2 regions of the Methylobacterium indicum genome follow, and region 2 is predicted to be linked to the other one. Evidence: riboswitches for the same ligand, from Rfam matches in the RefSeq annotation. Region 2 holds a riboswitch; the other holds the start of a gene.
The links. A riboswitch is a leader RNA that binds a small molecule or an ion and turns the genes downstream of it on or off. The one in region 2 is predicted to bind thiamine pyrophosphate.

Region 1: linked by a shared signal. The riboswitch ahead of thiO (glycine oxidase ThiO) and the one ahead of miv_RS17865 (LuxE/PaaK family acyltransferase) in region 2 are both predicted to bind thiamine pyrophosphate.

Annotation. Positions count from the first base shown of each region.
Region 1 is NZ_AP024145.1:6,407,821-6,412,026, reverse strand. It holds gene miv_RS29745 (adenylate/guanylate cyclase domain-containing protein) at 45-1,292, shown strand; TPP riboswitch at 1,334-1,467, shown strand; gene thiO (glycine oxidase ThiO) at 1,533-2,729, shown strand; gene thiS (sulfur carrier protein ThiS) at 2,726-2,938, shown strand; gene miv_RS29730 (GIY-YIG nuclease family protein) at 3,190-3,570, shown strand; gene thiG (thiazole synthase) at 3,740-4,206, shown strand, end outside.
Region 2 is NZ_AP024145.1:3,827,055-3,831,260, forward strand. It holds gene miv_RS17850 (GntR family transcriptional regulator) at 1-182, shown strand, start outside; gene miv_RS17855 (RidA family protein) at 200-622, opposite strand; gene miv_RS17860 (TetR/AcrR family transcriptional regulator) at 733-1,320, shown strand; TPP riboswitch at 1,370-1,468, shown strand; gene miv_RS17865 (LuxE/PaaK family acyltransferase) at 1,588-2,664, shown strand; gene miv_RS17870 (acyl-CoA reductase) at 2,676-4,148, shown strand; gene miv_RS17875 (ABC transporter ATP-binding protein) at 4,138-4,206, shown strand, end outside.

The sequences.
Region 1 (4,206 bases), 2.6 Mb from region 2:
CCCCAAGCCTTGCCGTCCCGCACGGTGAAGCCCATGTCAGAGCCATGTCCGACCAGCCTCGCCCCAACTCCGCTCCGACGCCCACGGCCGCGGCGGACGGGTCGGAGGCGAGCGACATTCCGATCGGCCTGTTTCGCGAATGCGTGGCGCTGCGCGACTGGCTGCTCAGCGAAGGCGCGCGGCTGCCGGAATCCGGCGATCTCCTGGCCGGCATGGCCGAGCGGCTGAACGACCTCGGCGTGCCGGTCGACCGGGCGACCACCGCCATCGACGCCCTGCACTCGGACTATTCCGGCGTCGGCCGGTTCTGGACCCGGGAGGACGGCGTCAGCTTCCGCCTCTTTCCGCACGGCGAGGCGTCCGAGAAGGCGCTCTCCCGTTCTCCCTTCGCGCATGTCTACGCCACCGGCCAGTGGCTGATCCTCGATCTGCGCCAGACGCCCGACGACCAGTTCAGCATCGTCCCGGAGCTCAAAAGCGCGGGCTACACCCATTACATCACCGTACCGCTGTTCTTCACCAACGGCACTAAGAACGGCGTGACCTTCGCGACCCGCGATCCCCGCGGCTTTGCCGACGACGACCTCGCGATCCTGCGCTTCATCATCCCGACCCTGTCGGCGGTGATGGAGATGCGCGGGCTCAACGCGCGGCTCGACCACGTGCTGCGGGTCTATGTCGGCGACGGGCCGCACCAGGCGATTCTCGCCGGCTTCATCCGCCGCGGCCAGGTCGAGCGGATCCGCTCGGCGATCCTGTTCGCCGACATGCGCGGCTACACCCACCTCACCGACGCCCTCACCCCCGAGGCCTCGGTGGAGCTGCTGAACACCTATTTCGACTGCCTGGTGCCGCCGATCGAGAGCGAGGGCGGCGAGGTCTTGAAATACATGGGCGACGGCCTTCTCGCGATCTTTCGCGAGAGCGGCGACGATCTCGGCGGCGCGGCGCAGGGTGCGCTCTCGGCCGCGCAGGCGGCGTTGCGGCGCGTCGACGAAGCCAACCGGGCCGGGCGCTTTCCCACCCGCATCGAGATCGGCATCGCGCTTCACCACGGCGAGGCGGCCTACGGCAATGTCGGCTCCGGCGCGCGGCTCGATTTCACGGTGATCGGCCGCGACGTGAATCTGGCGAGCCGGCTCGCCAAGCTCAACAAGATCCTGTCCGAGCCCCTCCTGATGTCGAAGCCCTTCGTCGACTTCCTGTGGGGCGATCCCGAACTCCTCGGCACCCACCCCCTCGACGGCATTGCCGAGGAGATGGCGATCTACCGGCCCGGCAAGGGCGGTTGATCGAGGGCGGTTGACGAAAGTGGGCCGGCTCGCCACATTCCGGCTGTTCCAGGGAGATCCCCGGCAAGGGGCTGAGACACCGCTGGACTGCAGGCTCTTACGCCTCGGTCGGCGCGGAAATCCTTCGAACCTGATCCGGCTCATACCGGCGTAGGGATTGGACAGGCCCGTTCAGGGCTTCGCGCATCATCCGGTTGCCGGGCGCTGTCCACTCTCTTCGGGCGACCGTGGAGAACGAGGGTGCACGCGCAAGCGATCGGACGGCGGAGCGGGCCGGCGACATCCCCAGAGACCGACCGGCTGCCGGAGCGCGCCGATGTCGCGGTGATCGGCGCCGGGCTGATCGGCCTCTCGGTCGCCTGGCGGCTGGCGCGCGCCGGCCTCGCCGTCGCGGTGGTCGAGCGGGGCCGGGCCGGAGACGGGGCGAGCCTTGCCGCCACCGGCATGCTGGCGGCCGCCGCCGAGCACGAGCCCGGCGGCGAGGGCCTGTCGCCGCTCTGCGTCGAGAGCCAGCGCCTCTGGCACCCGTTCCGCGACGAGCTGGAGGCCGGATCCGGCCTGACCATCGACTACCGCCGCGAGGGCACGCTGGTCATCGCGCTCGGCCGCGACGAGGTCGAGCGCCTGCGCTTCCGCCACGAGCTGCAGCGGCGCGATGGCCTCGCCGCCGAGTGGCTGTCGGGCCCGGCGGTGCGCGCCCGCGAGCCGGGCCTGCGCCCCACCGTCACTGCCGGCCTCTTCTGCCCCGACGACCACCAGGTCGATCCCGCCCGGGTGATGGCGGCCCTCCGCCAAGCGCTGCGGGCGGCCGGCGGGCGGCTCGTCGAGGAGACGACCGTCACCGCACTCACCCGCGAGGGCGGGCGGGTCACCGGCATCGAGACCTCGGCCGGCGCGCTACGGGCCGGCACCACGGTGCTGGCCTCCGGCGCCTGGGCCGGGGAGGGGGGGCTGATCCCCGATCTCGCCCTGCCGGTGCGTCCGCTCAAGGGCCAGTCGATGGCGCTGCAGATGACGCCGCGCAGCGGCCGGCTCACCCACGTCGTCTGGACCGAGCAGGTCCACATGGCGCCGAAGGCCGACGGCACGCTGATCGTCGGCGCCACCGTGGAGGAGACCGGCTTCGACCCCCACCTCACCGCCGGCGGCCTCTACGCCCTGCTGGAGGGCGCCCGCCGGGCGCTTCCGGGCGTCGAGGAGATGCGGGTGGCCGGCGTCTGGAGCGGCTTTCGCCCGACCTCCGACGACGACGCCCCGATCCTCGGCGAGGCGCTGCCGGGCCTCGTGCTCGCCGCCGGCCACCACCGCAACGGCTACCTGCTCGCCCCCGTCACCGCCGAGGCGGTCGCCGCCCTGATCCTGCGCGGCGAGACGCTGCCGGTCGCCGCGCCCTTCGGCCTTGCCCGCTTCACCCCGTCGTCCCGCGAGACCCCATGAAGATCCTCGTCAACGGCGAGCCCCGCGACAGCGCGGCCGCCACCCTCGACGCCCTGTGGCGCGAGGAGACCGCCGACCTCGACCTCTCCGGCCCCCAGGGCTTCGCCATCGCCCTCAACGGCGCCGTGGTGCGCCAGCGCGCCTGGGCCGAAACGCCGCTCGGCGAGGGCGACCGCGTCGAGATCGTGCGCGCCATGCAGGGCGGGTAGCGGTTGGGAGATCGTTCGATAGGATCGTGCAGCATCACGGACGCTTTCACCATCCCCGCCCTCGACCTCATCCTGAGGTGTCAGTCCATCAGCGATGGACTGACCTCGAAGGAGGGCTCCAGAGATCGCAGCGGCTTCTGGAGCCCTCCTTCGAGGCTCAGCGATCTTTGATCGCCCGCACCTCAGGATGAAATTTGGGGTTGGAGATCGGGTGTCCGTTACTATGAATCAGCAGGCGGAGACATGTTTTCATGAACGCCTTCGTTTACATCCTTCGATGCGCCGATGGCAGCTATTATGTCGGCTCGGCACGTGGTGAGACCCTCGACAAGCGCCTCGGCGAGCACCAGACCGGCACCTATCCTGGCTACACCCGCGAGCGCCGACCCGTGACACTCGTCTATGCCGAAATGTTCGAGCGCATCACGGATGCGATCGCTATGGAGCGGCGCATCAAAGGTTGGGGTCGGGCAAAGAAGGAAGCGCTGATCCGAAGTGATTGGGATCGCCTCAAGCATTTGGCCAGACGAAACTGCGTCCAGAACAAGCTCGATGCAGGAACGATCGATCAGAAGAACTTTCCGGCAACGCTCGATGTTGTTGGTGATTCCCATCCTCCAACCTCATCCTGAGGTGCGGGCGATCGAAGATCGCTGAGCCTCGAAGGAGGGCTCCAGAAGCCGCTGCGATCTCTGGAGCCCTCCTTCGAGGCTCGCATGCGCTCGCACCTCAGGATGAGGTCGTGGGTGGGATATCGGCAAGACGCTCGGACGAACTACCTATGAAATCTGGAGAAACCCCATGACAGATTCCCACGACGATCCGTTCGTCATCGCCGGTACGACGCTCGCCTCGCGCCTCCTCATCGGCACCGCCGGCTATCCGACGCAGGCCATCATGAGCGAGGCGGTGCGGGCGAGCGGGGCCGAGGTGGTGACGGTCTCGATCCGCCGCATCTCGCTCCACGGCCACGGCTCGGACACGGTGGCGCGGCTGAAGGGCGCTCGCTTCCTGCCCAACACCGCCGGCTGCGAGACCGCCCGCGACGCGGTGATGACCGCGGAGCTCGCCCGCGAGGCGCTCGGCACCAACTGGATCAAGGTCGAGGTGATCGGCGACCGCGAGACGCTCTACCCGGACGTCGCCGAGACGATCGAGGCCACCCGCCAGCTGGTCGAGTCCGGCTTCGTCGTGCTGCCCTATTGCAACGACGATCCGGTGGTGTGCAGCCGGCTCGCCGATCTCGGGGCCGCCGCCGTGATGCCGAT
Region 2 (4,206 bases):
TGCGGCTCATGATGGCGGGCTACCGCCAGAACCGGGCGCTCGTCGAGGAGCACGAGCGCCTCGCCCACTTCATCGGGCACGGCCACCCGGACGAGACGGAGGCGGAGATGGACGAGCATTTCGGCGATCCCGTCCGTATCCTGGAGCGCGGCCGGATGGCGATGCGCAGCGGCAGGGCCTGAGGCCCGGACAGGGGGCTTCAGCCGCGCGCCGGGATCCGCGCGATCGCCTTGATCTCGAAGGCGAAGCCCGCGAGCCAGTTCACCCCGACGGCGGTCCAGTTCGGGTAGGGCGCCGCGCCGATCGCGCGGTCGCGCACCCGCATTACCGCGTCGAACTGCGCCTCCGGGTCGGTGTGGAAGGTCGTCACGTCGACCACGTCGGCGAAGGAGCAGCCCGCCGCCGCCAGCACGGCGTCGAGCCGGGTGAAGGCGAGCGCGACCTGGGCCTCGAAGTCGGGCTCGGGCGAGCCGTCCTCGCGGCTGCCGACCTGGCCGGAGACGAACAGGAGGTCGCCGGAGCGGATCGCCGCCGAGTAGCGGTGCTTGTCGTAGAGCGCCTGCCGTCCGGGCGGAAAGATCGCCTCGCGGGTCGGCGTCGGGGTCACGGTCGTCTGCGGCATGGATTGCTCCTTCGCTCTCGACTTCGATATACGAGACGTATGCGAAAGAGCATGGATACGCGCCGTATGTCAATTCACATACGATGTGTATGTCGAGGGAGGGGGAAGCCGTGGCCGGACGACGCGCGCAAGGGATGGAGCAGACGAAGGAGAAGCTCCTGAAGGCCGCCCGCGAGGCCTTCGCCGCGAAGGGGTACGCGGCGGCCTCGATGGACGACCTGACCGCCGAGGCCGGCCTGACGCGGGGCGCGCTCTATCACAATTTCGGCGACAAGAAGGGCCTGCTCCAGGCGGTCATCGACCGGATCGACGCCGAGATGGCGGCGCGCCTCCGCGTCGTCGGCGAGCGGGCCGAGACCCCGTGGCAGGGCCTCCTCGACGAGTACCGGGCCTATATCGAGATGGCGCGGGAGCCCGAGATCCAGCGCATCGTGCTCCTCGACGGGCCGGCGGTGCTGGGCGATCCCTCGACCTGGCCGAGCCAGAATGCCTGCCTCGCCGAGACGACGCGCCGCATCCGGAGTCTCGTCGCCGACGGCGCGATCCCACCCGTCGACCCGGAGGCGGCGGCACGCCTCCTCGCCGGTGCCTCGCTCCATGCCGCCCTCTGGGTCGCGGCGTCGGACGCGCCGGAGACGACGTTGGAGAGGGCCCTCGACGCCTTCCGGCGCCTCGCCGAGGGGCTGTCGCGGCCGTAAGGCCTCGCCTTGACACCCGCTCCCCCGCCCCCCACTGTCCTCCCCTCCCAGGGGAGCCTCGCGAGGAGGCTGAGATTCCGCCGGCCCGGACCCGTCCGGGCGCCGCGGTGACCCTATGAACCTGATCCGGGTCATGCCGGCGGAGGGATGCGGGACCGGCACGGCCGCCTTGGCGCCGCCACGAGGGCGCTGCCGCCAGCCGTCTTTTCGCGCAGGATCTCACGCCCGGCACGGCCGACGCCCACGATGGGGCGCGAGGTGGCCGTGATGTCGCAAGCGGAGATCGTCGAGGCCCTGATCGACTTCATCGGTCGGCCGGGGGCGGACGAGGCGGAGTTCGAGGCGATGGCGCTCCGGCTCTTCGCCCACCAATACGCGCACAACGCTCCCTATCGCCGCTTCGCCCAGGCGCGCGGGCGCACGCCGCTTAGCCTGCGGCGCTGGCGCGACATCCCGGCGGTGCCGATCAAGGCGTTCAAGGACCTCACCCTGAGCTGCTGTCCGCCGGACGACGCCGCGCGGGTGTTCATGACGAGCGGCACCACCGGCAGCGGGCGCGGCCGCAGCTACCACCCGACGCTGGCGGTCTACGACCGTTCGATGCTGAAGGGCTTTGCCGCCCGGGTGATGCGCGGGCGCGACACGATCCGCATGGGCCTGCTGTTTCCCGACGAGGCGGCGCTCCCCAACTCGTCGCTCGCCCATTACCTGGCCCTGGCCAAGACGCATTTCGGGACGCCCGACAGCGCGGTCTTCATCGGCCCCGGCGGGCTCGACCTCGACGGGCTGGTGGCGGCGCTGGAGCGGGCCGAGGCCTCGGGCGAGCCCTATGCGCTGCTCGGCGCCACCTACGCCTTCGTGCCGGTGTTGGACGCGCTCGCGGAACGGGGCCGGCGCATCGCCCTGCCGCCCGGCAGTGTCCTGTTCGACACCGGCGGCTTCAAGGGCCAGTCGCGGGAGATCGAGCCAGACGCCTTCTACGACGCGCTCTCGCGGACCTTCGGGGTGCCGCGCGAGGCCTGCCTCAACATGTACGGCATGACGGAGCTGAGCACCCAGTTCTACGACGACGGCAACGCGGTCTGCCCGCCGGTGAAGTCCGGCCCGCACTGGATCCGCAGCCGCGTCGTCGATCCGCTGACCGGCCGGGACCTGCCCGAGGGCGAGACCGGCGTGCTGGTCCACCACGACCTCGCCCATTTCAACTCGGTCTCGGCGATCCTGACCGAGGATGCCGGCGTGATCGTGCCGGGCGGCTTCCGGCTGCTCGGCCGGGTCGAGGGTTCGGCGTCCCGCGGCTGCTCGGTCGCGGTGGCCGAGTTCCTGACCGCCGCCCAAGGGTGACCGGCGAGAGCATGAGCGATCGCGGGACGAGCGGGGTCGAGGAGGCCGGCTACCTGCCGGGGCCGTTCGCCAGCGCGGTCGGCCGGCGGGTCGTCGCGCACCGGGCCTGGGGCGAGACGGTCGCGGTGGCGCTGCCGGTGCTCGACGAGGCCCAGGCCCGGGCGCTCTGCGCCCATGTCCGGGTCCGTGCCCGGGATACCCTGCGGGGCATGGAGACCGCCCGCATCGTCCAGGCGATCGACCGGGCGAGCGCCTGCCTCCTCGACCGCACGCATCCCCTGCGGCGCAAGGCCGAGGCACTGCTGCCGGTCGTCACCGGCTACGATGCCGAGACCGTGCGGCTCGGCCTGACGCGCTACCTCAAGACCTTCCGGCGGCCCCAGCTCCTGCGCTTCCTCGCCGAGGACTTTTCCGATCCGGGCGTGCTCGACGGCTTCCGGCCGGCGGTGAAGGGCGGGTTCGTGCGGGCGCGCGGGCCCGATCTGCTCCTGCATGTCTGGGCCGGCAACGTCCCGGCCCTGCCGCTGTGGAGCCTCGTCGCCGGTCTGCTAGTCAAGGCCGGCAGCATCGGCAAGCTCGCCTCGGCCGAGCCGCTGACCGCCGGCTGGTTCGCGCAGGCACTCGCCGAGGCCGATCCCGAGCTCGGCGAGTGCCTGGCGGTGACCTGGTGGAAGGGCGGCGAGAGCGGCGTCGAGGCGACGTTCCTGGGATCGGCCGATTGCGTCATGGCGTATGGCGGCAACGCCACCCTGGAGGCGTTGCGCGCCGGGGTGCCGATCGCCGCCCGGTTCCTGCCGCACGGCCACCGCATCGGCTTTGCCATGGTCGGCCGCGAGGCTTTGGACAGCCGTCGGGCCGCCGCCGTGGCCCATGCTGCCGCCCAGGACGTGGTGCGCTACGAGCAGCAGGGCTGCTACGCGCCGCAGATGCTGTTCGTGGAGCGCGGCGGGCCGGTGGCGCCGGACGAGTTCGCCCGGCACATCGCCCATGCGCTCGCGGCGCTCAGCACCCGCCACCCGCGCCGGGGTCTGGATCCGGGCGAGGCCGCCGCCATCGCGGCCTGGCGCAGCGGCCACGAGATGCGGGCCCTCGACGGGGACGAGATCGTGCTCCTCGGCGACCCGGAGGATCCCTGGAGCGTCGTCCACCTCGATGCGGCCGTGCCCTTGAGCCCGTCCGGCCTCAACCGCACCGTCGCCGTGGTGGCGGTGGATGATCTCGCCGAGGTGCCGGCCCTGGTAGCGCCTCACCGCGCCTACCTCCAAAGCGCGGGCCTCGCGGCCTCGCCTACCCGGCTGTTCACCCTGGCGGACGACCTCGCGGCGGCCGGCGTCACCCGCATCACCGCCATCGGCCGGATGACCGCGCCGGAGGCCGGCTGGCACCATGACGGCCGCTTCAGCCTGCTCGACCTCGTCACGATGACGGAGATCGAGGCCGGCGCCGAGGCCGCGGCGGACGACTTCGCGCCCTATGCCGAGTGACGCCACCCTGTCCCTGGCGGGCGTGCGCTACCGCTTCCCCGGCGACGCGGTGGCGACC